Regions from separate parts of the Afipia sp. GW823-FHT06G09 genome, predicted to be linked through region 1. Evidence: predicted binding sites of a transcription regulator. Region 1 holds the regulator's gene; each other region holds the start of a gene.
The links. The regulator LexA, encoded in region 1, represses DNA repair genes until DNA is damaged. The targets are predictions, from matches to a motif close to TGTTCNNNNTGTGTTCNG.
Positions count from the first base shown of each region.

Region 2: a site for LexA is predicted at 5,034-5,051, ahead of AC1Q67_RS08375 (DNA recombination protein RmuC). Genes of this name have one in related genera too.
Region 3: a site for LexA is predicted at 3,408-3,425, ahead of AC1Q67_RS17215 (ImuA family protein). Genes of this name have one in related genera too.
Region 4: a site for LexA is predicted at 3,204-3,221, ahead of AC1Q67_RS06905 (ribonuclease T2 family protein). Genes of this name have one in related genera too.

Region 1 covers NZ_JBXAHF010000001.1:75,469-82,525, forward strand. Annotated here, with positions in the region: gene AC1Q67_RS00380 (molybdopterin molybdotransferase MoeA) at 1-854, shown strand, start outside; gene AC1Q67_RS00385 (SDR family oxidoreductase) at 908-1,651, opposite strand; gene AC1Q67_RS00390 (AraC family transcriptional regulator) at 1,749-2,669, shown strand; gene lexA (transcriptional repressor LexA) at 2,846-3,553, shown strand; gene AC1Q67_RS00400 (ComEC/Rec2 family competence protein) at 3,567-5,861, opposite strand; gene AC1Q67_RS00405 (tautomerase family protein) at 5,997-6,233, opposite strand; gene AC1Q67_RS00410 (SDR family NAD(P)-dependent oxidoreductase) at 6,245-6,955, opposite strand.
Region 2 covers NZ_JBXAHF010000002.1:153,668-160,724, reverse strand. Annotated here, with positions in the region: gene AC1Q67_RS08405 (DNA polymerase III subunit gamma/tau) at 1-133, shown strand, start outside; gene AC1Q67_RS08400 (YbaB/EbfC family nucleoid-associated protein) at 208-528, shown strand; gene recR (recombination mediator RecR) at 565-1,170, shown strand; gene AC1Q67_RS08390 (hypothetical protein) at 1,189-1,611, shown strand; gene AC1Q67_RS08385 (GDSL-type esterase/lipase family protein) at 1,679-2,248, shown strand; gene AC1Q67_RS08380 (AmpG family muropeptide MFS transporter) at 2,252-3,619, opposite strand; gene AC1Q67_RS08375 (DNA recombination protein RmuC) at 3,794-5,002, opposite strand; gene def (peptide deformylase) at 5,175-5,690, shown strand; gene fmt (methionyl-tRNA formyltransferase) at 5,704-6,636, shown strand; gene truA (tRNA pseudouridine(38-40) synthase TruA) at 6,636-7,057, shown strand, end outside.
Region 3 covers NZ_JBXAHF010000004.1:77,110-84,166, forward strand. Annotated here, with positions in the region: gene AC1Q67_RS17200 (YciE/YciF ferroxidase family protein) at 88-603, shown strand; gene AC1Q67_RS17205 (UdgX family uracil-DNA binding protein) at 641-2,092, opposite strand; gene AC1Q67_RS17210 (putative DNA modification/repair radical SAM protein) at 2,094-3,326, opposite strand; gene AC1Q67_RS17215 (ImuA family protein) at 3,487-4,272, shown strand; gene AC1Q67_RS17220 (Y-family DNA polymerase) at 4,163-5,755, shown strand; gene AC1Q67_RS17225 (error-prone DNA polymerase) at 5,752-7,057, shown strand, end outside.
Region 4 covers NZ_JBXAHF010000001.1:1,393,524-1,400,580, reverse strand. Annotated here, with positions in the region: gene AC1Q67_RS06940 (DUF2000 family protein) at 88-498, shown strand; gene AC1Q67_RS06935 (tautomerase family protein) at 533-733, shown strand; gene AC1Q67_RS06930 (thioesterase family protein) at 766-1,161, shown strand; gene AC1Q67_RS06925 (hypothetical protein) at 1,254-1,469, shown strand; gene AC1Q67_RS06920 (DUF3617 domain-containing protein) at 1,635-2,162, opposite strand; gene AC1Q67_RS06915 (hypothetical protein) at 2,184-2,492, opposite strand; gene AC1Q67_RS06910 (hypothetical protein) at 2,669-3,139, shown strand; gene AC1Q67_RS06905 (ribonuclease T2 family protein) at 3,309-4,061, shown strand; gene AC1Q67_RS06900 (23S rRNA (adenine(2030)-N(6))-methyltransferase RlmJ) at 4,103-4,963, shown strand; gene AC1Q67_RS06895 (cold-shock protein) at 5,243-5,458, shown strand; gene AC1Q67_RS06890 (outer membrane protein) at 5,537-6,166, opposite strand; gene uvrC (excinuclease ABC subunit UvrC) at 6,438-7,057, shown strand, end outside.

The DNA of each region.
Region 1 (7,057 bases):
TCATCGTCAACGAAGCCATCGCGGCGGGAAAGAACATCCGTCCCGCCGGCATCGATTTTCGCGAAGGCGACGTGCTGTTGCCGCGCGGTTCTCTGCTCAACGACCGCGCCCTCGCGCTGGCGGCGGGGATGAACCATCCGCGTTTGCCGGTCCATCGCCGTCCCAAGGTCGCGATCCTTGCCACCGGCGATGAGCTGGTCGCGCCGGGCACAACACCCGCCCCGGGACAGATCGTCTACAGCAATTTCTTTGCGCTGAGCGCGCTCGTGCGCAACGAAGGTGCCGAACCGATTGATCTCGGCATCGCACGCGACACGCTCGATTCAACCTCGAACGGAATCAAGCGTGCGCGCGATCTCGGCGCGGACATTCTCATCACCACCGGCGGCGCCTCGGTCGGCGATCACGACCTGGTTCAGGCCGCGCTGACAGCCGAAGGCTTCGACATGGCCTTCTGGAAAATCGCGCTGCGGCCCGGCAAGCCGATGATGAACGGACGGCTCGGAGCGATGCGCGTGCTCGGTCTACCCGGCAACCCGGTGTCGTCCTACGTCTGCGCTTTCCTGTTTCTGGTGCCGCTGATCCGTTCGCTCTCCGGGCGAACGCGCGTCGATCATCCGCTTGAACATGCGGTGCTGGGACACGAACTGCCCGAGAACGACAAGCGGCAGGACTATCTGCGCGCGCGTGTCGCGCCCGGCCGCGACGGGGTGCCCGTCGCGACCTCGGTGGGCGCGCAGGACAGTTCGCTGGTGGCAAAACTGGTCGAGGCGAATGCGCTGATCGTCCGGCCGCCGTTCGCTCCGGCAGCCGCCGCCGGCTCGCCCTGCACGATCCTGCGGCTTCCCGCGTAGAAAAAGCCACCTGCGCCGATCCACGATCCATCGCAAACCGGCGGCTGTGCTGTCTATCTCGCCTGAGCCAGCGCCACGGCGTCGGCACCCGCCGGAAAGCGCAGTTGCCCGGTCGCATCGTTGGCGGCACGCCAGACCGCTTCCGCCACATCGGATTCTGTCGTGACCGCGGCCGGCTGCGTGAACGCGGCAAAGACCTGCTGCGCAAAGGGCGCGTAGGCTTGCGGGATCAACCCCTCCATCCGGTTTCCCGAATTGCTGCTGAAGCGCGTGGTCGGCCCATAACCGGGTTCGACCAGTTTTACGCCCACCCTGAACGCGGCGAGTTCATGCGCCAGCGAGCCGGTAAATCCCTCGATGGCGGTCTTGCTCGCGGTGTACGCCGCGACCAGCGGCATCGGCGCCAGCGTGGCGCTCGAGGTCACGTTCACCACCACGCCCGACTTTCGCGCGCGGAACTGCGGCAGCACCGCCTGCGTCATCGCCATCATGCCGAACGTGTTGGTCTCGAACACCTCGCGCACCGTTGTCATCGGCGTCGCCTCGAACGCGCCGAAAAGTCCGATGCCGGCATTGTTGACCAGCACGTCGATGGGACCGCTCGCTGCGATGACAGCCGCAATGCTTTCCGGTCTGGTCACGTCGAGCGGCAACACGCGGAGCGTATCGTTGCGAGGCAATATGTCTTCGCGCGGCGTCCGCATGGTGGCGATCACCTTCCAGCCCTGTGCATCAAAGTGCCGGGCGGTTTCGAGGCCATAGCCGGACGAGCATCCCGTAATAAGAATAGTCTTCATGATCACTTTCCCGATGATTTTGGTACGGTTGCTATGGCGGACGCTGTCCGGACGATCTACAATGGAAAGTCCATATTTCCTTTGCGAGCGTCCGGATGTGACCGATCCCCTCTCCGAAGTCATCGCCCTGCTTCAGCCGCGCACGGTGTTCTCCAAACGCATCAGCGGTGCCGGACGCTGGGGCGTGCGCTATTCGGACTTCGGCCAGCCCAGCTTCTGCGCCGTACTTGAGGGAAGCTGCCGCCTCGCGGTCGACGGTCACCCGGCCCTGACGCTGGAAGCCGGCGACTTCGTGCTTCTGCCCGCGACACCTGGATTCACCATGTCCGGTTTCGAGCCGGTGCGGCCCGAACGCATCGACCCGAAGGTGATGCTTTCCCCGGTGGGCGAAGTCCGCCACGGCACCCGCGGCGGGCGGCCGGATGTACGTTTACTTGGCGGCTATTTCGTTTTCGACTCCCCCAACGCATCCCTGCTCGTATCGCTGCTGCCGGGATTGATCCACGTGCGCGGGGTCGAGCGGCTCTCCGTGCTGGTGCAACTCGTCGGAGAGGAATCGCGCGCGCAGAGACCCGGCCGCGATCTCGTGCTCACGCGCCTCGTGGAGGTGCTCCTGATTGAAGCACTTCGATTGGCGCCGGCTGATGGCGCGCCGCCCGGACTGCTTCGCGGACTGGCCGATCCGCGGCTCGCTCCGGCGATGCAGCAGATGCACGGTCATCTCGCGCGGCCGTGGACGATGGCGCAACTGGCCGGGAAAGCCGCGCTGTCGCGCTCGGCATTCTTCGAGCGCTTCACGCGGACCGTGGGTCTGCCGCCGATGGAGTATCTGCTCGCCTGGCGCATGGCCGTCGCCAAGGATCTGCTCCGCCGTCAGGACATCGGGCTTGGCGAAGTCGCCGAGCGGGTCGGCTACGGCTCGGCAAGCACCTTCAGCACTGCCTTCAGCCGGCATGTGGGGCAGTCCCCGGGCCGCTACGCGCGCGCTTCGGCAGAAGCTGTCGGCGCGTTGACGTGAAATTAAGGGGTTGCGGAACACATATGGAACAGATAGTGTTCGTTCATGATTTGTTTCGAGTGACTCGCAACTCCTGAGTGTCCCTTTTCATTGTTTCGCAGTGGGGATCCAGAGAGGCGCAGCTTCGGATCAGACACGGGAATTCTTGAGATCCTTGGGATCGGGGACCAATTCAGATGCTGACACGCAAACAGTATGAGCTTCTGCGCTTCATCAACGAGCGGCTCAAGGAAGCTGGTGTTCCGCCCTCCTTCGATGAGATGAAGGATGCGCTGGACCTGCGGTCGAAGTCCGGTATCCACCGGCTCATCACTGCTCTCGAGGAGCGCGGCTTTATCCGGCGGCTCGCCAACCGAGCCCGCGCCATAGAGGTCATCAAGCTTCCCGAAACGAGTGCCAGCCCCGGCGGCGCACGCCGCGGCTTCACGCCCAGCGTCATCGAGGGCAACCTGGGCAAGGTTCGCTCGGCGCCGTCGCTCGGCCCCGACGAAGATGCAAGCTTCCCTGTCGCCGTACCGGTCATGGGCCGGATCGCGGCCGGTACACCAATCGAGGCGCTGCAGACCCGCAGCCACACCATCAGCGTGCCGCCCGACATGCTCGGGTCCGGCGAACACTACGCCCTCGAAGTGCGCGGCGACTCCATGATGGAGGCTGGTATTCTCGATGGCGACACCGTGCTGATCCAGCGCAACGAGACCGCCGACACCGGCGACATCGTGGTGGCGCTGATCGACGAGGAAGAAGCCACCCTGAAGCGCTTCCGGCGGCGCGGTGCGTCCATCGCCCTGGAGCCTGCCAACGCAGCGTACGAAGTCCGAATCCTGCCGCCCAACCGCGTGCGGATTCAGGGCAAGCTGATCGGCCTGGTCCGCAAGTACTGAGTTCGACTCGAGATCAATCGTCCGGCTGGAGATCGCTCTCCGCCGGCGTAGCATCGACAGGCTGCACCGGGCGATTTGCCGGTACGGCGGGTGTATCTGCTCCATCATCGCGGGTCGCGGGCGCCCATGGACGGCCCACCCCGCGGCGGTTGGCGCTGATCGCGTAGCCGTCAGCGGTTTTGCGCAGAGCGAGTGTGCCGCGCCTGCGCAGCATTTCCTGATCCAGCACCATGGCCGCACAGTCGGCGGGCGGCTGACGCAGTGTCACGATCACAGCGGCCCGCACGCAGTCGTCCCCGAATGCTTCCGGTTTCAGTGTCAGCGCAACTGTCGAGCCGTCCGCTGTCTGCACCACACATCCGGACGTGTCGCACGAGACGCCATCGCTGAGCGATACATCGGTAGCCTTGCGCATGTCGGCGTCGGCCGCGAGCCACTCGCGCGACAGGAAGACGTCCTTTCCGGTGCGCATCAGGCGCAGTCTGCCGTCCTTCCCTCGCACCGCAACGGTGTGGCCGTCTCCCGCCACAAGAATATCCGGCTGCGGCGCCGTCAGTGCCCAGACCGTTGCGAATGCGATGAGCCCTGCACCCGCCCAACGCAGCGGCGTCCGCAGCAGACCGAGTACAATGATCCCCGCACTCATCACGGCCAGCGGGCCGGCACCGAATGACGCGATCTGGCCGATGGCGCCAGGCAGCGCTGCCACCCATTGCGACACCGCCACCATCCATCCGATGCCGACATCCATTAGCCGCCAGAACACGCCGTCGAAGCCGAACGGCATCGCCAGCAACCCGAGCAGCCCTGCGGGCATCACCAGTATCGAGACCACCGGCATCGCCGCGAGATTGGCCAACACGCCGTAAGGCGTCACGCGATGAAAATGAAACGCCGCGTACGGCATGGTCGCGAACCCGGCCACCAGCGACGCCAGCGCCAGCATCGTGATCTCGCGCCCTCCCCAGAGCGCCGCACGCGCAACCTGCGAATTGTCGGGCGATGCGAACAGGTTCGGCATGCCGATCTGGATCAACGCCACGAGTCCCAGCGTCGCCGCGAACGACATCTGGAAACTCGGATGCACGAGTGCTTCCGGCGCGATCAAGAGCACGATCATCGCCGCAACCGCCAGCGTACGGAACGTAATCGCGCGGCGATCCACCATCACCGCGATCAGCACCACCGCCGTCATGAAGAACGAGCGTTGGGTGGCGACCTCCGCGCCCGATAGCAGCAGATAAAATGCTGCGGCAATCAGCGCGGCAACTGCCGACCATTTCTTGATCGGGAACGTCACAGTGAGTGCTGGAAACAGCGCAAGCAGCGCGCGCACCGCGAAAAACACCACGCCCGCCACCACCGCCATGTGATAGCCCGAGATCGACAGCACATGGCCGAGTCCCGAAACAAACATCGCGTCGTTGACCGGCGCGGAAATCGCGTCACGCCGCCCGGTCAGCAGCGCCGTCGCGATGGCGCGGTTGTCGCCACTGAGCACACCGCGAATGCGCGCATCGATGGCGTCGCGCATGCCCTGCATCGTAGCAGCGTAGCGCAGATATGCGCCGCCGCTGCGTGGGGCATCAACCGTCTTGATCGCCCCCATCGCGAAGCCAGACGCACCGATGCCCTGGAAGTACATGTCGCGTCCGAAGTCGTAGCTTCCCGGACGCAGCGGCGAGAGCGGCGGCAGCAATCGCGCCTTCAGTTCGACAAAGCTGCCGACGGCCGGCGCTGTCCCCTTTTTGACCGACAGCCGCACGCGTTCGAGCTTGATCCCGCCGCGCGGCGAGTCCATCTCTTCGACGCGCAGCACGAAGCGGTCCGTGCGCTCGCGCTCGTCACGGGTCTCAACGAACCCCTTCAGCGCCACCGAGAACATCGGACGCGCGAGAACACCGTGAGCGACGCGCGCGGTCTTCAGAGTAGCTGCGGCAAATCCTGCTGATAACGCGGCCAGAATCACCACAAGGGGAAAGACGCGGCCGCGCCGCGCAACGAAGGCCGCAACACAGAACGCGAATGCCGTCGCGGCGGCGACCAGTGCCACGGGCTCGCGGTCCGCCGCAAAATAGATCGCAATGCCCGCGCCGAACGCGACCGGCACCCAGGGCAGCAACCGGCCCGGTCCGGCTTCCGCCGTGATCCAGCTTCGGGCTTTTCCGATGAGGAATGACGATGCGCTTTCCGTGAAGCCGGCGGCGGCAGGCTCAGCACTGCGGGGCGGCCAAGAAATAGCTCGGCCGATGGCGCGCCCCGCCCGGCCTTTGGATCTCTCTCGGTCTTCGCCGCCCCCGCCCGCCATCGCGTTGCTCCGGCATCGCCGAGACAATGCTAGCGGAAGCGACCAGGCTGGATAGCGGAACGGATGCAGAATGCGCTGTTCGATTTTAACCGCCGAAAAACAGAGGCCGCCAAGTGATGGCGGCCTCCGTCCCGGTTATTTGCCGCTGGCGGCGCGCTGCTTTCGGTATTCGAGCGCGGGCAGGCCGCCCCATCCCCAGTTGTCCGTGTCGACCTCCTCGATAACGACGAAGGTGGATTCAAGCGGCTTGTGGAGGACGTCGAGCAGAAGCTGGCTCGCGCCGGCAATCAGACGCGCCTTTTCTTCCGCCGTGACGGAGGTCCGGCCGGGGCCGGATCCCTCGCGCGTAACCTGGATCGTGACAATCGGCATGACAGCCTCCGTTAGTGACCGGCGCTCTGGCCACCGTCGACGTGCAGGATTTCGCCGGTCACGAAGCCAGCGGATTCGAGGTACAGAACCCCGTCAACGATATCGCGCATCTCGCCCATGCGCTTCACCGGATGAAGGCCGGCAAGAAACTCGTGGGTCTCCGGAGCGTGCATCGGAGACTTGATGATGCCGGGCGACACGGCGTTCACACGAATGCCCTTGGTTGCGTATTCAACGGCAAGCGCCTTGGTCGCCGAATTGATGCCGCCCTTGGTGAGGTTGGCGAGCACCGTCGGCACGATGGCGGTCGCGTTGTCGGTCAGGCTCGTGGTGATGCTGACGATATGACCGGAGCCCTGCTTCAGCATTTCTGCCGCGGCTTGCTGCGTGATGTGGAAGAAGCCGGCGAGATTGGTCGCGATCTTCGAATTGAAGTCCTCGGCCGTGTATTCGGTGAACGGCTTGGAGATGAAGATGCCGGCATTGTTGACCAGCGTGTCGACCCGTCCAAAGCGCGTGATGGCTTCCTTGACGACGCGCTCGGCTGTGGCGCGATCGCCGATATCGCCGGCGACGGCCACAACGTCGGGATCGCTGCCCTGCTTGATTGAGCGGGATGTCGCGACGACCCGATAGTTGCGATCCCGGTAGGCCTTGACCAGGCTGGCGCCGATACCCTGCGATGCGCCGGTGATAATTGCGACCTTCTGTGCGTTGCTCATGGTGTGCCTCGATGATGTCCCAACAGCGATATTGCTGCTGGCTGGCCCGCAGGCCGTTGCTCATCGTTCTATGGCGTTCCATGAGGCGGCAGAATTGCCGAC
Region 2 (7,057 bases), on a different contig from region 1:
GCGCGTGCAGGCCGTGATGTCGCGGTTTCCCGGCACGCAACTGGTGGAAGTACGGCGCATCGCGCCGGATACCGGTTCCGGCGCTGATGAGTCCGGACCGGTTGCGGCCGCCGAAGAAGACGACGATCTCTAGGGACATGATCCCGAAAAGTGGAAACCGGTTTTCGGACAAGATCATGTCCGGACATCAACGACAAAGGACCGTTCATGGCTGACTTTCTCGGTATGATGAAACAGGCAGCGCAGCTTCAGTCCAAGATGAAGGCGCTGCAGGATGAACTCGACACCATCGAGGTCGATGGCCTGTCCGGTGGCGGTCTCGTCAATGTGCGCATGACCGCCAAGGGCGAAGTGAAGGCCGTGAAGATCGATCCGTCGCTGATGAAGGCCGACGAGCGCGAGATTCTCGAAGACCTGCTGGTGACCGCGCACAACGATGCGCGCCGCAAGGCCGAAGCCGCCATGCAGGAAAAGATGCAGGCGCTGACCGGCGGCCTTGGCCTGCCGCCGGGGCTGGGTCTCGGCTAGAGCCGCGATGCGCCTTCTCAACGTGAAAATGCTCTGATGGTCTCCTCGGTCGCAGGTCCGGAAATCGAACGGCTGATCCAGTTGCTGGCGCGGCTGCCGGGGCTCGGCCCGCGCTCGGCGCGGCGCGCGGCGCTGCATCTGATCAAGAAGCGCGAAGCCCTGATGACGCCGCTGTCGGCGGCATTGCAGGTGGCGATTGACAAGATTCAGGTCTGCAACACCTGCGGGAATATCGACACACAAAATCCCTGCACGGTCTGCACCGACACGCGGCGCGATCCCTCGATTATCGTTGTGGTGGCGGATGTTGCGGATTTGTGGGCGCTCGAACGCGCTCATGCCACAAATGGATTCTACCACGTGCTTGGCGCCACACTGTCGCCGCTCGACGGCGTCGGCCCGCAGGATCTGACCATCGATGCACTGGTGCAGCGCGCGCTCGATCCGCGCGTCACGGAAATCATCCTCGCGCTGAATGCAACCGTCGATGGCCAGACCACGGCGCACTACATCACCGACCTGTTGCAGGAGGCCAACGTCAAAGTCACGCGGCTGGCGCACGGCGTGCCGGTCGGCGGGGAGCTTGATTATCTCGACGAAGGAACGCTGTCGGCCGCCATGCGGCAGCGGACACTGTTCTGAAACTCAATGGAAAACCGCATGATCTCCCGTCTGTCCGTGAATGCCCCGGCAAAATTAATCGCTGGCTGCACGGCCGTATGCCTTGCAGTTCTCACATCGTCCGGCGCGATGGCGCAGCAGAAAGCCAAGCCGATCAACACCGGTGAGGTCCTGTCCGGCGAACTGACCGCGATGCGTTCGGGACCGAAGAAGAAGCGCGTCATCACGTACCAGCTCACCAGCGAGCCGCGCCGGCTGCCGCCGCCGTCGGGCATGTGCAATCTGGAGACTGGTCCCGAAACATTTCAGATCGTGACCAACAGCGATGCAGAAGCTGCGGCGCTGAAGCCCTTTATCGGTAAAAGCATTGCGCTCAAGGCCAACGAGATTGCCTGTGCGCAGGCCGCCGGGCAGCTCAGCGATGCCATTGTCACAAAGTGGAGCGTCGTGACCAAGCATTGACGCGCTTGACGGTGTTTGGAAACCAGCCCTAGTCTGCTGATTTTAGACATCAGTTTTGGGGCGGGTCATGTCATTGCAGCGAAACCTGTTTGCTTCCTTTTTTCTTGCTGTCTTCTTTCTGGCGGCGCCTGCTGTTGTGCAGTCCGCCTGCGCGCAGGTGCAGGTCGCGGTGATCGGCGACAGCAACGTTTACGGCAAGGGCATCTCGCCCTCGGAGAATTACCCGAGCCAGCTTCAGGCCGCGCTCAATGCCCGGGGTCTGAATGTGAGCGTCAGCAATGGCGGCATTAATGGCGACACCAGTTCGGGCCTTGCGGGACGACTGGATTCAGCGGTGCCGTCAGGCACGCGCGTTGTGGTGATCTGGATCGGCATCAACGATATCAAGCGCGGCGTCAGCATGGCGGAAGTTCAGGCCAACGTCGCCGGTATCGTCAGCCGCCTGCGGGCGAAGGGGATCGACACCTATGTGATCCGGCCGCCGGTTTACAACGTGGCGGATCACAAGAACCCTGCGCTCATTGTCGGCGGCGGGGATGGGCATTTCAATGCGGCGGGCTACAGAAAGATGGTCGGCAAGACCATCGGGCCGGTTGCGGCGCTGGTCTCAAAGGCCGCGAAGAAGAAGGCCGCCTGAGCATTACGCCGCGATGGCTTCGCGCCGTGCCAGCGTCTTGAAGTGCCCGCGCCGCTGTAGCCACGCCAGCAGGATCAAGCTCGGCACCGCGACCAGCACGCTGAGCACGAAGAACGCCGGCCAGCCGGTGGCCTGCGCGACATAGCCCGCGCCCGCGGAGAGATAGGTTCTGCCGATGGCGGCGAAGGCGGTGAGCAGTGCGTACTGGGTCGCGGTGTGCAGCGGACTCTGACACAGCGATGACAGATAGGCGACGAAGATCACTGTGCCGATGGCGCCGGTAAAGTTCTCGACCGTGATCGCCAGCGCCAGCGCCCATTGATTGTGTCCGACAAAGGCCAGCCAGGCGAAGGCGAGATTCGAAATCGCCTGCAGCACGCCGCCGATCCACAGACACGCTTCCAGCGACCATGCGCGCGCGAGAAAGCCTCCGGCAAAGCCGCCGACCAGTGTCGCGGCAAGCCCGACGCCCTTGACGATGGCGGCATAATCGTTGCGCGTGAATCCAAGATCGATCACGAACGGCGCGGTCATGGTGCCGGAAAATGAATCCGTGAACTTGTAGAGGATCACGAAGGCGAGCACCGCCCAGACGTCCTTGCGGGTCAGGAATTCGGTAAATGCGCCGACGGCGGCGCTGACGACGCGGGAGATCGCGTTCTCACCGGAGGTTGCTGCTTCGGCGCGGCGCGACTGTTCGGGTTCGGTGGCGACAAGCGCCGCGATCATCCCGATCAGCACCATCGCGGCCATTGCGATGTAGCCCCACATCCACGCGATCGGCTTGGTCAGGCCGGTGCCTTCGAATGCACTGACCAGAAACAGCGCGCCGGCAGTGGAGATCAGCATGCCGACGCGGTAGGCGGCGACGTACGAAGCCATGCCGGCGGCCTGCTCGCTCTCCGGCAGGCTTTCGACGCGAAAGGCATCGACCACGATATCCTGCGTTGCCGACGCGGCCGCGACAAGCAGCGCACCGAGCGCAACATAGAATGGCGAGCGCGCCGGATCGGTCACCGCCAGCAGCAGGATCGCTCCGATCAAAAGCAGTTGCGCGAACACCAGCCAGCCGCGCCGCCGCCCGAGCAGGCGCGTCAGCAGCGGCACATGCAGCGCGTCCACCAGTGGCGCCCAGAGAAATTTCAGCGTGTAGGGCGTGCCGACCAAAGCGAACAGGCCGATGGTGCCGAGATCGACGCCGGACTCCCGCATCCACACCAGAAGCGTGGAGCCGGACAGTGCCAGCGGCAGTCCCGACGAGAAGCCGAGGAACAGCACGATCAGCACGCGCTTCTGCAGATAGACTGCAAATGCCTCGCGCCACGAGGCGCGGGGAGCTGAGACTGGTTCGGCGCTATCGGGTGCTGTCATGCGATGGTGTTAGCAGATTCTTGGCCGATCACCCCACCCGGCTGACCTGGTCAGCCACCCTCCCCATCGAGGGGAGGGATAGGAGGTGTGGCGAGCACAAAGTCTTTCTTCTCCCTCCCCCGTGGGGAGGGTCGGCGCGAAGCGCCGGGGTGGGGTAAGTCCCGATTGCGACGATTATTCGCCCGCCTGCAATTTGCGGAGCGGGTGGGCCGGGAACAGATCGCTGCCGCCGGTCACGATGCGCGCGTCGGCGGGCTCGCTGCTCTTGCTGAAATCCAGTTCCTCGATGCGGCCGGCGCGCTTCTCGATCTTCTCCGCCGAAATCAGGATCTGGCGGACGTCTTCATTTACGTTGCCGAAATCTTTCTGCAGCTTGAGCACGCGGTCGCGCAGACGGCCGAGATCGTCCGACATGTGCATCACTTCGGTGCGGATCTGGTCGGCGGCATCGCGCATCCGCGCGTCTTTCAGGATCTGCTGCATCACCTGGATCGCCAGCATCAAAAGCGAGGGCGACACCAGCACGATCCGCGCCCGGTAGGCCTTCTGGATCACATCGTCGAAGCCATCGTGGATTTCAGCGTAGACCGATTCCGAGGGCACGAACATCAGCGCCGTATCCTGCGTCTCGCCGGGAATGAGATACTTCTCGGCGATGTCGTTGACGTGCTTCATCACGTCCTGCCGCAGCCGCTGGGTGGCGACTTTCTTTTCCTCGTCGCTGCGCGCATCGCGGAGCGCGGTGAAGGCTTCCAGCGGAAATTTTGCATCGACGCACAGCGGGCGCTGATCGGGCAGGAAAATCACGCAGTCCGGGCGGGTCCGGTTCGAGAGCGTGTGCTGAAAGGCATAGGAGTCTTTCGGCATACCGTCCTGCACGATGGCTTCCATCCGCGCCTGACCGAACGCGCCGCGTGACTGCTTGTTGGCGAGCACGTCGCGCAGGGTCGTCACCTGAGAGGTGAGGTCGGTGAGATTCTTGTGCGCATTGTCGATGATGCCGAGGCGCTCGTGCAGCACCCGCAAGGAGTCCATGGTGTTGCGCGTGGTCTGTTCCATGGACTGGCCGACGCGATGCGTCACCGAATCCAGCCGCTCGTTGACGGCGCGGGCCATCTCCGCCTGGCGTCCCACCAGCGCTTGCCCCATTTCATGGACCCGGCCGGTGGATTCGCTCTGCATGCGCAGGACCTCCGCGAGCCGCTCTTCAAGCTCGTCGGCGCGCACTGCCTGCGCCATGGCCGCCTCAGCACCCTTGCGGCCGGAGCGCGCGATGACGATGGCGATGGTCAGCAGCAGCAGCAGCGCAAGCACGCCGAATGCGATGAGGGCATCGCCTACGCGAACCGGCAGATCGCCGGCCATGAAAAGAATCTCGTTCATGCCCCCTTTGTAACCCGATTCGGTGCTCGACGCGAACGAATAGGGAACATTTTATGGTTAATAACGTCTTGTTTTTTATGGTTAATCGTCGGTTAACGGCATTTGCCTCCAGCCAAGCGCCTGACCCCACAACGGGTTTGACCGCGGCTGGCGCTCCCATTACATCGCGCCCATGGCCAATCGCGACATCATCATCCTTCCCGACAAGCAACTGCGGCTGATCTCCAAGCCGGTTGAAAAGATCACGCCCGAGATCCGGGCGCTGGCCGACGACATGTTCCAGACCATGTATGACGCGCCCGGCATCGGCCTGGCCGCGATCCAGGTCGCCGTGCCGCTGCGCCTGATCACCATGGACCTCTCCAAGAAGGAGGGGGAAAAGGAACCGCGCGTCTTCATCAATCCGGAAATTCTGGCGTCGTCCGACGAGATGTCCGTTTACGAGGAAGGCTGCCTGTCGATCCCCGAATACTATGAGGAGGTCGAGCGGCCGGCGCGGGTGCGGGTGCGCTTCATGGATATCGAAGGCGTGATGCGCGAGGAAGATGCGGAGGGACTTTACGCCACCTGCATCCAGCACGAGATCGATCACCTCAACGGTGTGCTGTTCGTGGACTATCTCTCCAAGCTCAAGCGCGACCGCGTGATGAAGAAGTTCACCAAGGCCGCTAAGCTCGCGGCGAAATAAGCCGGAGCTTCTCATGCCGCTTCGTCTGATTTTCATGGGCACGCCGGATTTCGCGGTGCCGACGCTGCTGGCGCTGGCGGACCACGGCCATGAGATTGCGGCGGTCTATACGCGCGCGCCGAAGCCGGCTGGCCGCGGCATGAAGCTGCAGGCGACACCGGTGGAGCAGGCTGCGCGGCAACTCGGCATTCCGGTGCTGACGCCGAAAACGCTGCGGACGCCGGAAGCGGAGGCAGAATTCCGTTCGCACAATGCCGATGCCGCTGTTGTCGTGGCTTACGGCATGATCCTGCCGCAGAACATTCTGGATGCCGTGCCGCTCGGCTGTTTCAATCTGCACGGGTCGTTGCTGCCGCGCTGGCGCGGCGCCGCGCCGATCCAGCGCGCGATCATGACCGGCGATGCCGAGTCCGGCGTGATGGTCATGAGGATGGACGCTGGGCTCGACACCGGTGACGTGGCGATGGCGGAGCGGCTGCCGATCACTGACGCCATGACCGCGCAGGATTTGCACGATGCGCTTGCGCCTCTCGGAGCGGATTTGATGGTGCGGGCGATGGGCGGACTGTCGCGCGGTGGCCTGCAATTCACGAAGCAGAGCGAAGAGGGCGTCACCTACGCCGCCAAAATCGACAAGGCTGAGGCGCGGATCGACTGGACCAAATCAGCGCGCGAGGTGCTGCGGCATATTCATGGCTTGTCGCCGTTTCCCGGTGCGTGGTTCGAGATTGCCGTCGACGGCGAGCCGGTGCGCATCAAGGTGCTGCGGTGCGAGCTGGCCAAGGGCTCCGGTGCGCCGGGCGATGTGCTCGACGATCGCCTGACCATTGCCTGCGGCGCCGGCGCGATCCGTATTCTGGACTTGCAGCGCGCCGGCAAGCCACCGATGAAGGCCGAGGCCTTTCTCAACGGCACGCCCCTCAAGCCTCCGGCGCGCGTGAACTGATGCCCCGCTACAAGCTCCTCATTGAATATGACGGCGCTCCCTTCTGGGGGTGGCAGTATCAGGACAAGGGCCCCTCGGTGCAGGGCGCGCTGGAAGATGCCGTGAAGGCGATGACCGGTCAGGATGTGCGGGTCAACGGCGCAGGCCGCACTGATGCCGGTGTCCATGCGCTCGGGCAGGTGGCGCATATCGATCTGGCAAAGGACTACAGGGCCGATCGCGTGCGCGATGCGCTGAACGCCCATCTGCGCCCGCATCCGATCGGCGTGCTGTCGGCGGAGATCGTACCGGAAACTTTCGATGCGCGGTTCTCGGCGACCAAGCGGCACTACATCTACCGCATCGTCAATCACCGGGCGAACCTCGCGCTGAAAGCAGGGCACGCGTGGCGCGTGCCGCGGCCGCTCGATGTCGCGGCGAT
Region 3 (7,057 bases), on a different contig from region 1:
AGTGGGACAATGGCAGCGAGGAAATCGGCGAAGAAGTCAGCCAAAAAATCGGTCAGGAAATCAGCGAAGAAATCCGCACCGAAGCGGATGGCCGCAAAGCGAGCTGTGCCGAACGATAAGGATCTCAACGATCTGTTTCATGACACGCTCAAGGACATCTACTTCGCGGAGAAGCAGATTTTAAAGGCATTGCCGAAGATGGCCAAGGCAGCTCAGTCGGCAGACCTGAGCGCCGCATTCAAGAAACATCATGGCGAAACCGAAGGCCAGGTCGATCGCCTCGAGCAGGTGTTCAAGCTGATCGACAAGCCCGCGAAGGCCAAAACCTGTGATGCGATCATGGGAATCCTCGACGAGGGCAAGGAGATCATGGACGAATACAAAGGCACCGAAGCGCTCGATGCCGGATTGCTGGCAGCCGCGCAGGCAGTGGAACATTATGAAATGTCGCGTTACGGCACGCTCAAAGCCTGGGCTACCCAGCTTGGCATGAACGAAGCCGTGAAATTGTTGGACGAAACGCTCCAGCAGGAACGTAAGACTGATAAGGACCTCACGGCGCTCGCTGAAGGTGCTGTGAATTCCGAAGCGCTTGCTGCGTGATCTATTTTTCCCTCTCTCCGCTTGCGGGGAGAGGGGTTTACGCCGCCTTCAGCTTGTGTAGGAACGAGGCTGCAAGCTTCAGGTCTTTCACGAAGTTGGCATACTCGCGCGCTTTGGCGTCTTCGTCAGGCAGCCGCAGCAGATAGGACGGGTGAACTGTGACCAGCACCTTCCTCTCGGCTCCGGCTTCATTGAGATCAATCAGGCGTCCGCGATTCTTGCCGATCGGCGTCATTTTGCCGAACACGCTTTGCGCGGCCGTTGCGCCCATCGCGACCACCAGGGCAGGTTTAATCGACGCGAGTTCGCGCTCGTACCATGGCCGGCAGGCTTTGATTTCAGGTGTATTCGGTTTCTGATGCAGGCGGATTTTTCCGCGCGGCACGAATTTGAAATGTTTCACCGCGTTGGTGACATACACCTTGTCCCTGTCGAGTCCGGCTTCCTCCAGTGCGCGGTTGAGGACCTGTCCGGCGGGGCCGACGAACGGCTTGCCGGCAAGGTCTTCTTTGTCGCCGGGTTGTTCGCCGACCAGCATGATTGGCGCATTTTCCGAGCCTTCGCCGAACACGGTCTGGGTCGCATCCTTCCAGAGATGACAGGCACGGCAACTGGCGGCTTCGGCGCGGATTGTAGCGAGGCTGCCGGGCTTTGTATGGACCGATGGTGATTTCATCGGTTTATCCCTCCGTTGCTGCGATGCGCGCGGCACTGAAGCCTCGCTGTCGATCATGGCCTGCGTCATGAGTCCGGCTTTTGCAATTAACGTATCAATCAGCGGGGCCTCGGGAAGGTTCCGCCAGTATTTCTTAGGCATTTCCGCTTGCATGGCTTTGATCTTGAGCCGTGCGGGATTGAAGATGTTTGCGTAGTAGGTGCGCCAGATGTCTTCGAGCGGATCACTGGAGGGCGCGTCTGATTTCACCGCGCCAGGTGTGAAGATCGTCTTGCACCCGTCCCAGTGCGCGCAGCGATCCGGTGTGAGAATCGACCACGCCATATCGGCGAAACGGCGCTCGAAGAATGGTGCAGCCAGTTCCACGATATGATGGTTGGGCTCGAACCATGCGACGAAGCGAAAATCGTTGCCCCGGCCGAATTCGCGAAACCGGACGAAGGCATGCATCTTGTGCTCGTCGCGGCGAACCTCTTTCGCAAGGGACTGCACCCGGACAACATCGGCATCGGTTGCCGCACCCATCAGGCGCGGGTGCGTCCGCAATCGCCAAAGCAGGCCATACAGCAACGCAAAGCGCTCCGGATTACGATTGAGGATCGCGGTTTTTGCGAGTTGCACGAAAGCAGCGGGCACGTTGAATGACTGTTCCGTATCGAAGACGGGGATCGCGGAAGGCGCGAACAGGCCCGCGTCTCCCCCTGCCACGGTCCATGTCACATCGTTCGGCGCGATGCCGTTCGATGCGAGGGTCCGCGCAGCATTGCGCCACCCGTCGAAGTCCGTTTCGTTGTCGAGGCTGATGACGTGCAATCTAAAATCCGAATCCCATTTGCGTTGCCGGCGGACGGAACAATTGCAGCAGACGGTTGCTGTCGAGGAGTTGCGCTGGCGGCTTGTGGTCAGGAAGAACGATAAAGGGCAGCACCTTGTTCCGAGGAACGCGCAGGCGTGCGAGATCGGCGCTGCACAGGTTGGTGACGCGGCGCGCGGAAATAATGCGATCAACGGTTTTCACGCCGAAGCCGGGAACACGCAGCAAATCCTCGCGGCTGGCGCGATTGACGTCGAGCGGAAAGCGTTCGCGATGGCGTAAAGCCCACGCAAGTTTCGGGTCGATGTCGAGAGGCAGCATGCCGCCTTCGAGCGGATCGGTGATCTCGCCGAGATCGAACCCGTAAAACCGCAGCAGCCAGTCGGCCTGATACAGCCGATGCTCGCGTATCAGCGGCGGCGCCTGCAAGGGAAGGCTGCGGCTGGCATCGGGAATTGGACTGAATGCCGAATAATAGACGCGCTTGAGTTTATAGGAGCCGTAGAGATTGGCGCTGGTTTCCAGAATGGTTTGATCGTTCGAGGTATCAGCGCCCACGATCATCTGTGTGCTTTGACCAGCGGGCGCGAAGCGCGGCGCTCGTTTGTCCTTCTTTGTTTCTTGCGCTTCATCGAGCCTGAGCCGGAGCCGGCCCATGGTTCGCCGGATGGCGCGTACGTCTTTTTCCGGCGCGAGTTTCGAGAGACTGCTCTCCGTCGGCACTTCGATGTTGATGCTGAGGCGGTCGGCATATTTCCCGGCCTCGGCGATCAGCGCGTCATCGGCTTCAGGGATTGTCTTCAGGTGGATGTAGCCGCGGAAATGATGATCTTCGCGCAGGCTGCGCGCGACGCGGACCACCTGCTCCATGGTGTAGTTCGGACTGCGAATGATGCCTGAGGAGAGAAACAGTCCTTCGATATAATTGCGCCGGTAGAAATCGAGTGTCAGCTTGACGGCTTCCTCCACGGTGAAGCGCGCGCGCTGAACATTCGAGGACGCGCGGTTGATGCAATAGAGGCAATCGTAGTTGCAGGCGTTGGTCAGCAGGATTTTCAGCAGCGAAATGCAGCGGCCATCCGGCGCATAGGAATGGCAGATGCCCATACCGGCATCGGTCGAGCCCATGCTCTTGCCGTTGCGGCTGTCGCGCGTTTCCGTCCCGCTGGAAGCGCAGGAAGCATCGTATTTGGCAGCGTCCGCCAGGATCTCGAGTTTGCGCTGAACGTCCATGGATCAAATCTCATTGTTTTCGTTAAAGAAAGAGGCCGTCCCAAAGTCCGGTTGACTCTCCGTTCGCTCTTAGCTTTATATTAGAACATATCATGAACAAGTAAGTCCGTCATTCGTTCAGTCACTTCGGACGGCGGGCCAGAAATTCCAGGAGCGGCGCATGACCGGCGCACGCATGAACACGCTTGCGTCCCTGCGGGGGACCATCGGCCGCCTTGAGGGCGAGGCCGGTGGGCTTGTGCGCGTGGCGATGGGCCATACGGGCGCCGATGCCGTGTTGCAGGGCGGGCTGGTGCGCGGCGCATTGCATGAGGTGTTCGCCGAGGGTGGGCGCCATGGCGCGGCGGCGACGGGTTTTATCGCAGGTCTTGCGCATCGTCTGGCCGGGCGGCGGCCGCTGGTGTTGGTCCGGCAGGACTTCATGGAACGTGAATCCGGCGCGCTGTCGCTGAGCGGCCTCAATGAACTCGGGCTCGATCCGCGTCTGCTGGTGACAGTGCGGGCCGCAGATGCCGAGACGGCACTGCGCGCGGCGAGCGATGCGATCGCCTGCGATGCGCTCGGCGCGGTGGTGCTGGATGTCTGGGGCGAGGTGCGTGCGCTCGATCTGGTCGCGAGCCGCAGGCTCACGCTGGCCGCGCGTGCCTCGAATGTCACGTGCCTTGTGCTGCGCACGGCCGCCACACCGTCCGCCAGCACGGCGGAAACGCGATGGGTGGTGCGTGCTGCACCGTCATCACCTGCGACGGAAGCGTGGGGCGCGCCGACGCTGGACGCACGGCTTGTTCGCAATCGTCACGGCGAGACCGGACAATGGATCATGGAGTGGAAATGCGATGAAGGCCTCTTCCGTGAATCGGCGGCGCATTCTCAGCCTGTGGCTGCCGCGCCTGCCGACCGATCGATTGAAGCGCCAGCTTTCGGGGCAAGACGCCGCGCCGGATGATGCGCGCCCGTGTGTCGTCGTCTCCAGGCTGAACAACGCGCTGCAAATTACGGCGCTGAACGACGCAGCCGTGACATCCGGCCTTGAAGCCGGACTGCCGCTGGCGAATGCGCGCGCGGTTTGTCCCGATGTGCAGGTGTTCGACGCGGATGAGGCCGCGGATGCAAATCTGCTGGAAGCCATCGCCGACTGGTGTGACCGCTTCACGCCGCTGGTCGCGCTCGATCCGCCTCATGGGTTGCTGCTCGATATCAGCGGTTGCGCGCATCTGTTCGGGGGCGAGGCCGCGATGTTGCGCAGCGTTTGCGCATCGCTGGCCCGGCAAGGCTTTATCGTGAACGCGGCGATTGCCGGCACGCCCGTTTGTGCACGTACCGTGGCGCGGGCGGCGCGAAGCTGTATCGTGCCCGATGGAGAGGAGGCGCGTGCCGTCAATCCACTCCCGGTGTTCGCGCTCGGCGCTGACGATGCGATCACGCGAGGCTTGCGCCGCGCCGGCCTGAAAACGATCGGCGATGTCGCGGCGCGCGCGCCGCATGAACTTGCCGCACGCTTCGGCGCGGCATTCGTGAATTTGTTGCAGCAGGCGTTGGGGCAGGCCGATGCGCCGATTTCGCCCCGCAAGCCGCTGCCGGATTTCATGGTGGAGAAGCGCTTCGCCGAACCGGTCGCGACCGGAAACGTGATCGCGGCAATCCTTTCGGGTCTGGCGCAAATGCTGGTCGCCGCCATGGACAAGCAGGGCAAGGGTGCGCGGCGGCTGGAGGCGAGTTTCTTTCGCACCGACGGCGCGGTGCGCACGATCACGGTGGAGACCGGACAGCCGGTCACCAGGGTCAATGTCGTCGATCGTCTGTTTCGCGAACGGCTCGATGCGCTGGCCGATCCGCTCGATCCCGGCTTCGGGTTCGATCTGATCCGGTTATCAGCCAGCCGCGTCGAGATCGTGGTGCAGGAGCAGCGCGATTTCGATACCCGAACCCGTGACAATGACGAGGTGGTGGCGCTGGTCGACCGCATTGCCGCACGCATCGGCGGCAAGCGTGTCGTGGTGCATCTGCCGCAGGACACGCACATTCCCGAGCGCGCAGCAATCGCCGCGCCTGCGCAGCAATATCTCGCCGCCGCCGCAATTGCAGACTGGCCCGCGCGTGTCGAAGCCGAGCCGCCGCTGCGCCCGCTGCGGCTGTTCGAGAGGCCGGAAGAAATCAAGGTGACTGCTGCCGCAGTTCCTGACGGACCTCCACCCCGGTTTACATGGCGGCGCGCGACCCATGCCGTGGTGCGGGTAGAGGGACCCGAGCGCATCGCCATGGAATGGTGGAGACACAAGGATGAAGCGCTGACGCGTGATTATTTCCGTGTCGAGGATGCGGAGGGGATGCGCTTCTGGATTTACCGCGATGGCCTCTACAACGAACCTGTATCTGAAAAGGACGAACCCGTTCCTCCCAAATGGTTCGTGCATGGGCTGTTCGCATGAAAGCCACCGACTATGCGGAAATCGGAATCACGACGAATTTCTCGTTCCTGCGCGGCGGTTCGCAGCCGCAGGAATATGTGCATCAGGCCAGCGGTTTTCTTCTGCCGGTCATTGGAATTGCTGACCGCAACACATTGGCCGGCGTGGTGCGCGCTTACAAGGAACTCGAGAATCCCGATGTCAAATTCAAGCCCAGGCTGCTGATCGGATCGCGCCTCGTCTTCATGGATGGGACGCCGGATATTCTGGTCTATCCGCGCGACCGCGCCGCCTACGGCCGGCTGTGCCAGTCGCTGACGCGCGGCAAGCTCAGAGCAGAGAAGGGCGAGTGTCATCTCACCTTCGATGATCTGCTGGATTTTGCAGAAGGGCAATTGCTCGTCCTGTCGCTGCCGCATCGCTTCGAATCGGCAGCGGTATTGAAAGTGCTCGACCGGTTGCAGCGAAGCCGTGCCGGAGCAAAAGGCATATGGCTCGCGGCAAGCCTGCTGTATCGCGGCGACGACACACGGCGTCTGGCGAAACTGCAACGTGTTGCTTCCACCGCCCGCGTGCCGCTGCTGGCGACCAATGAGGTACTTTACCACCATCCCGCGCGACGTTCGCTGCAGGACGTTCTGACCTGCATTCTGGAAAAAACCACGATCCATGCCGCCGGGAAAAAACTTCAGGCCAATGCCGAGCGGCATCTGAAGCCGGGCTTCGAGATGGCGCGGATGTTTCGCGATCTGCCGGAGGCGATTGCAGAAACCATGCGTTTCGCCGACCGCATCACATTCACGCTGGATGAACTGAAGTATCGCTATCCCGACGAACCCGTGCCGCCGGGCAAGACGGCGCAAGGGCACCTAGAAGACCTGACGTGGGCGGGTGTGGCGAGATATTTCCCCGGCGGAATCGATGAAAAACTGGAGGGGACTCTCAATAAGGAACTGCGTCTGATCGAGAAGCTGGGATATGCGCACTATTTTCTCACCGTGCACGACATCGTGCATTACGCGCGCGGTCAGAATATCCTCTGTCAGGGGCGAGGCTCGGCGGCGAATTCGGCTGTCTGCTATGTGCTCGGCATTACCTCGGTGAATCCCGCCGCAACCGATGTGCTGTTCGAACGCTTCATCTCCGAAGAGCGCCTTGAGCCGCCGGATATCGATGTCGACTTCGAACATTCGCGGCGCGAAGAGGTGATGCAGTATATCTACCGGCGCTATGGCCGCCACCGCGCGGCGATTGTCGCCACCGTCATCCACTATCGGCCGCGTAGCGCCATTCGCGACGTCGGCAAGGCGCTGGGATTGACGG
Region 4 (7,057 bases), 1.3 Mb from region 1:
AGCGAACTGGTCGGAAAGGTTCGCGAAATTCTCGAGCGCCACAATGTGCCCTGGGCCAACGAAAAATAAGAACAGTAACGGTCGCGCATGCAGTTCGACACCAAGGTTGCCCTTGTCATCCGCACCGATCTCGAAACATGGCAGAAGCTGAACGTCGCGGCCTTCCTCGCCAGCGGCATCGCGGCGGCGTTTCCCGAATGTGTCGGCGCGCCTTACGAAGACAAGTCCGGCACGAACTATCATGCGCTGATCGGTCAGCCGATCCTGATCTACGGCGCGGACCGGCCGGCGCTGTCGCGTGCGCTCGAACGCGCCCTGGCGCGCGACGTGAAGCCCGCCGTCTATACCGAGGACATGTTCAAGACCACCCATGACGCCGCCAACCGGGCGGCGGTGCAGGCCGTCATCCGCGCCGATCTCAATCTGGTCGGGCTGGCGTTCCGTGCCGAGCGCAAGGTGGTTGACAAGATCGTCGATGGATTGAAGTTTCACGTCTGACAATTTCTGTCGCAAAGAAAAAAGGGAAACGAGCATGCCTGAGGTAATCGTGAACATGGCCGCCGGACGGACCGACGAGCAGAAGAAGGGCATGATGCTGGACATCACCCAGGCGCTGGTGAAGAACCTCGGCGTCGATGCGGAGGTCGTGACGGTGCAGATCAACGAGGCGCCGCTGACCCACAAGATGAAGGGCGGCAAGACGTTCCTTGAGCGCAAGGCGGCGGCAAAATAGCCCGAAGCGAACTTCGGATTCAGGACGTTTGCATGAGCACGCTTGAGAAAGTCACCGTCGGCATTCCCGGTGAGAGGATCGTCACGGTGACGCACGACATGACCGTGCAGCATTTCCTGGCGACCATGCCGCCGGTCTATGCGACTCCCGTCATGATCCTGCACATGGAGGAGGCCTGCACCGCCTCCATCGCGCGCCTGCTGCCGGAAGGCCATGTCAGCGTCGGCATGGAGGTGAATGTCCGCCACCTCGCCGCAACGCCGATCGGACGCACCGTGCGCGTCACGTCACGTGTCCGGCAGATCGATCCAAAGAGTGTGCTGTTCGATGTCGAGGCCTGGGATGGCGACCGCAAGATCGGCGATGGGACGCATCGGCGCGGCGCGATCAATGTCGCGGCTTTTGAAAAGCGGTTCGGCGTCGTCTGACAGGCGCCGCGCCGGATCTTGAGCATTTCTGATTGTTCTCGGCCCATGAACGGAGCTAGTTTCCGGCCGCCAGCCTCCTACGGAGATATCCGATGCGCCTCGTCCTGATTGCTGTTGCAGCCGCTGTGTTGTTTGCGGGGCAGGCCCATGCGCAGGGCAGGGGCCGTCCCGACACGAGCGGAGGGTCCCAGACCAAGGGCGAGGATCCGCAGAAGCGCATGGCCCGCGAAGAAGCCGCCGCCAAGGCCGCGATGAAGAACGTTCCGGATTCGAAAGAAAAGTACGATCCCTGGAAGATCGGGAAGTAACGAAATCCACACACCCTCGGTCGTCATCCCCGCGAAAGCGGGTATCCATAACCACCGAGCCATCCGATGAGATGCAGACGGCGGCGTCTCTTATAAAATTCGACGACGGGGAGTATGGGTCCCCGCTTTCGCGGGGACGACGCGCTTAGAGAAGGCCTTACGCAATCACTGCTTCGGCCGCATCGCCTTCATGTCCTTGATATTCATCTTCACGCCGCCGGGCATCAGGATGTCGCCGGGCTTCTGGTCCGGCTTGCAGGCACCGATCCATTTCGCTTCGAGCACATTGGTGGTTTCGGCAGGCATGCCCGCCGGGCCACCGCTGTTCTTCGATGTGGTGGTCACCGTGTAGGCCGAGTTGAAGTCGCCGCTGAACTCGGTGTGCGAGACGGACGTCATGTTGCCGATCTTGCAGGTCGACTCGACGACCAGGCCGGTCGCGGTCTTCTTCATGTCCTGCCCGGAGCACATTTCCTTCGCCATCGCCCCGAAGGTCGCCGCCATCTCTTTTTCGGTGGTGGCGTCGGTGCATTGTTGCATGGTCTGGGCACCGGCCTTGTCCAGCTTCAGTTCCCAGAGTCCCGGCTTGCGGCTCGGCATTTCGACCGGGTCGGCGAACGCCGGAACGGCGGCAAGACCGCTGCCGCAAATCGCCAGTGCCATGATGCGAAAGAGCGGAAGCATTCGCATCATGGATGTCTCCCTGATGGAGCCCTAGTAGCCGACGCGCAGCGGCCGGTTGAGATGACCCGGATGGACCCAGACGCAGGAGAAGGAAATGTAGCCGCCGTACTGGGCGTCGACGCCGGTCAGCTTCACCGACTTGCCGTAGCTGGCGCAGTGATTGAGGGCCATCGCCTTGACGTCCGCGCCTTCCTTGTAGAGCGAATAGGCGATGATGCCGCCGGTGTCGTTGCCCTTGAAGGGCGGCACCGTGTCGATGTCGAACCAGGCGGCGCTGGCTTGCGCGCTCATGAGCGCTCCGAAGACCGTCGCCAGAATCGCCTTGCCTGTTATCCGCATCGTCGTCTCCCATGGAATCTCGTCCGCACCATAAGGTGGTCGGGCTGTCATGGAAAGAATGCCGTGCGGTTCGGCGGGGGTTGGCGGCCAAGTGTTGCCGCGCTGCACTTGACCGGCTGGTGGCTTCGCGGCACCTTCCGGCACAACATCATCCCGGATTCCGGTGGACCGCTCCCATGCGCGACCTTTTCTCGACCCTTCGCAAACTGACTCTCGCCGTGGCGCTTGGCACCGTGGCTGGCCTGATGGCGCTCAGCCCGGCCGCCGAGGCAGCCAATGTGCTGGAGCGGAATTTCTGGCTGTCCGGCCCGCGCTATGATGGGAACATGCGTCCCTGCAACGAGGCGCTGGGCACCATTACCCAGCAGTTCGCTGAAAAAGAGGGCAAGTTCTGGAATTCCGCCCTTGAAATCACTGGCTTCGCCAACGTCCACGAGGTTGCTTTCCGGGCCTGGGCAAATGACAGCATTCCACGCCGCTTCTGCACCGCCAGCGCCATGCTGAACGACGGTCGCGCGCGTCAGGTGCACTACTCGATCATCGAGGACGGCGGCTTCGCCGGATTCGACTCGGGCGTCGAATGGTGTGTGGTCGGTCTCGACCGCAACTGGGCCTACAACCCTTCCTGCAAGGCGGCGCGCCCGTAAGCTTCGCGAATCATCCCATTATCATCGGAGCGCCTCGTCCGCGTCGCGGTGGACGAGGCGATTTTGTTCTTGAAATGTTCCTGTGGCCTGACTAGGCTTTGAGCAGGGTCATCCGCACGTAAAAATCCGGTGCTGGCCGGAGGATGCGGTGAGAGTAGGGGGCGTTGCCATGTCCGGTTTCAGGTCCGTTTCGTCGGCCACGGGTGTTTCATTAGGTTTTTTCCGCGCTGATTTCTTTCCTTCACTCCGCCGCCTGATCGCTCCGCTGCTCGGCCTTGCGATCGCCGGCGTGATCGCGGGCTCGGCGGCGGCGCAGGACAAGCGCCAGAACGCCCCCGGTGAATTCGATTTCTATGTGCTCTCGCTATCGTGGTCGCCGTCGTTCTGTCAGGCCGCGCATGAGCGCGGCAATTCCGGACGTGGCATCCAGGCCCAGTGCGCCGGACGGCCGTTTTCCTTTGTCGTGCACGGGCTGTGGCCGCAATATGATCGCGGCTTTCCGAATTACTGCCAGCGGCCGTCGCCGAGGCTCGATCGCAATGTCATGACCTCGATGCTCGATCTGATGCCGGCGCCGGGACTGATCTACAACGAATGGGACAAGCACGGCACCTGTTCGGGGCTGGGGGCGCGCGCCTATTTCGAGACCATCCGCAAGGCCCGCGCGGCGGTGAAGATTCCCGCCGACTATCTCGAATTGTCCGACACCAAACTGGTCAGCCCCGGCGACGTCGAAGACGCCTTCATCAAGGCCAATCCCGGCCTGTCGAGTTCGGCGATTGCCGTGCAATGCGACAGCAAGCGCCTCAACGAAGTGCGCATCTGCATGAGCAAGGATTTGCAGTTCCGCGCCTGCGAGGAAATCGACCGCCGGTCCTGCCGTCGCGACAAGGTGGTGATGCCGCCGGTGCGCGGGGGATAAGCACAGGTTACTTTCATCGCGCGATGTCGTAACTGTCGCGCATGAACTACCGTCACGCATTCCACGCCGGAAATTTCGCCGATGTCATCAAGCACATCGTGCTGGCGCGCATCCTCACCTATCTGCATGAAAAGCCCGCCGCATTTCGCGTGATCGACACCCATGCCGGCGCGGGGCTTTACGATCTGACAAGCACTGAGGCCGAGCGCGGCGGCGAGTGGCGCACCGGCATTGCGCGGCTGATGCAGGCGCGTCTGTCCGAACCGGTGATGACGCTGGTCGCGCCGTATCTCGACATCGTCCGCGCGTTCAATCCGCAGCGCGATCTCACCGCCTATCCGGGATCGCCGCTGATCGCGCGCGCGTTGCTGCGGCCGCAGGACAGTCTGGTCGCCTGCGAACTGGAGCCGAATGCACGCAAGCAATTGATCTCCGCATTGCGCCGCGACGAGCAGGCGCGCGTGGTCGATCTCGACGGCTGGACCGGATTGCCCGCGTTCGTGCCGCCGAAGGAGCGGCGCGGGTTGGTGCTGATCGATCCGCCGTTCGAGAGCCGCGACGAGTTCAAGCGGCTGGCGGACGGCTTCAGTGCGGCGTATGCCAAATGGCCGACCGGCATCTACATGCTCTGGTATCCGGTGAAAGAGCGCCGCGCGACCGACTCACTGGCGGAACATGTGGCGCGCGTGGCGAACACTGGCAGCAGCGACGCGCGATGTCTTCGTGTCGAATTCAGCGTCGCACCGCAGACGCCGGACTCGGGACTTGTGTCCGCCGGCCTGCTGATCGTCAATCCGCCATGGACTCTCGCCGCGGAGTTGAGGTCGATCCTGCACGAACTCGAGAAGCCGCTGGGCCTCGGCGGTGCGGGCCGCTTTCGGATCGAGACGATACGCGCCTGATGCACTGCACGCGCAGCGACTGTCAGATGCCGTGATTTCGTTCGCACGATTAACCCAAATGCGGCATGGCCAATTTGCCGGGAACCGTATTATGCTACGGGCGTGAAGGTCGGCTTTTACGTTCCGCGCCCGCGAATGGCCGCGGCGGAATGACGAGAGGCCCCGGGCGTTTCCGGTTTTTGGGAGGCGCTCTTCAAGGCCGCCGCTTTCCGGCAGTGAATGCCGGGCCTGACCGACGCGCGTTGCGCGCCGGAGGTGCAATGCGGGGAGGGGTTCCCGATGGCCATGATAGGTGTCGTCAAGTTCTTCAATGCTGAACGTGGATACGGTTTCATCAAACCGGACGACGGCGGACGCGATGTGTTCGTGCACATCACTGCGGTCGAGCGCGCGGGCTTGAAGGATCTGATCGAAGGACAGCGTATTACGTTTGAAGTCGAGCCCGACAAGAAGGGCAAGGGACCGAAGGCGGTCAATCTCGTGATTTCGCCCTGATATTGCAGGACGTCATGGCCGAAACAAAAATCCCGGGCGCAAGGCCCGGGATGATGGATCGCGGATACGCGGTTTCGATCAGAAGCGGTAGTTGACGCCGACACGGACCGTGCTGAACTGGTAACCGTTCGACACACCGGTCATCAGGAAGTTCTTCTCGCTCAGATCGACATAGAGATACTCGACCTTGGCGGACCAGTTCTGATTGATCGCGAATTCAGCGCCAGCGCCGACCGTCCAGCCCGCTGACGTGTTGGTTTCCGACAGGCCGCCCGGCAACTGTGCCTTCAGCGAGCCGAATGCGAGACCGCCTGTGCCGTAAAGCAGGATGCTGTTGAACGCGTAACCCACGCGGCCGCGCACGGTGCCGAACCAGGGGTTGGAGAATTTCCAGGCGGCGAATGTATCGTCCGACGAATTGAGCTGAATGTCGGCCTCGATGCCGGCCACCCACGCGCCGTTCTGCCAGTTGTAACCGGCCTGAAGTCCACCGAGCACGCCAGATGGCTTCGCGCCGCTGTTGGACACGTCGCCCCAGCCATAGCCGAGATTGCCGCCGATATAGGGGCCGATCCAGCTGTTGGCGAGCGGCTGCGCGACCGTATAGGGCTGTGCATACGGGCGGCGGCCGTACATGTCTGCTGCCTGCGCGGACGCACTCACGCATGTTGCGGCGGCGATGATCGCGCCAAAAATCTTCTTGCTCATCTTAACTCTCCTCACGCGCACGTCGGCGTGGCCGTTGTTAGTCCTTCGAGGCGCAGCGGCTCCGCGTGGTTACGGAAATCCGTCTTTTCTGCATAAAATTTATCGAGAGTTTTATGTTAAGCGGTCGTTAAGGTGGCCCGCCGCCCCATTCACATCCTTAAGAAAGTGTTACAAATCGGGCCGCGGCGCCCGCGTGCCGGAAGCCGGACCGGGTTCCTCCGCGCGGGGGCCCCTGCTGGATGAATGACCTCGCAGCCCTTAAGTTCTGGCCATGATTCACGACACCTCCGACCCGACGCAGCCACCGGATCAGCCGGTGCCGGACGCGCTTCCGCAGGAACCTTCCGCACGGAGCCTGCGCGGACAGGATCTCGACCCGGCCTCGATCCCGGCCGAGGAAGATGAGGAAGCACGTCTTCCGGAACCGGTCGATGATTCCGCCGAATTCACCGGGGAAGGCACGCTCGCCATCGGACGCGCGGCGATCGAGCGCGCGGTGAAACTCGCGCCGACCTCGCCCGGCGTCTATCGCATGCTCAACGCGGCCAACGACGTGCTCTATGTCGGCAAGGCCAAGAGCGTGAAGAAGCGGCTCGCGTCCTATGCGCGCCCGACAGGTCAGGTGGCGCGCATTGCGCGCATGATCGCGATGACCGCCAATGTGGAAATGGTCTCCACCGCGACCGAGACCGAAGCGCTGCTGCTGGAAGCCAACCTCATCAAGCAGCTTCGTCCGCGCTTCAACGTGCAGCTGCGCGACGACAAGTCGTTCCCCTACATTCTCATTACCGGCGATCACTGGGCGCCGCAGATCGTCAAGCATCGCGGCGCACAGACCCGGCCTGGCCGTTACTTCGGCCCGTTCGCGTCGGTCGGCGCCGTCAACCGCAC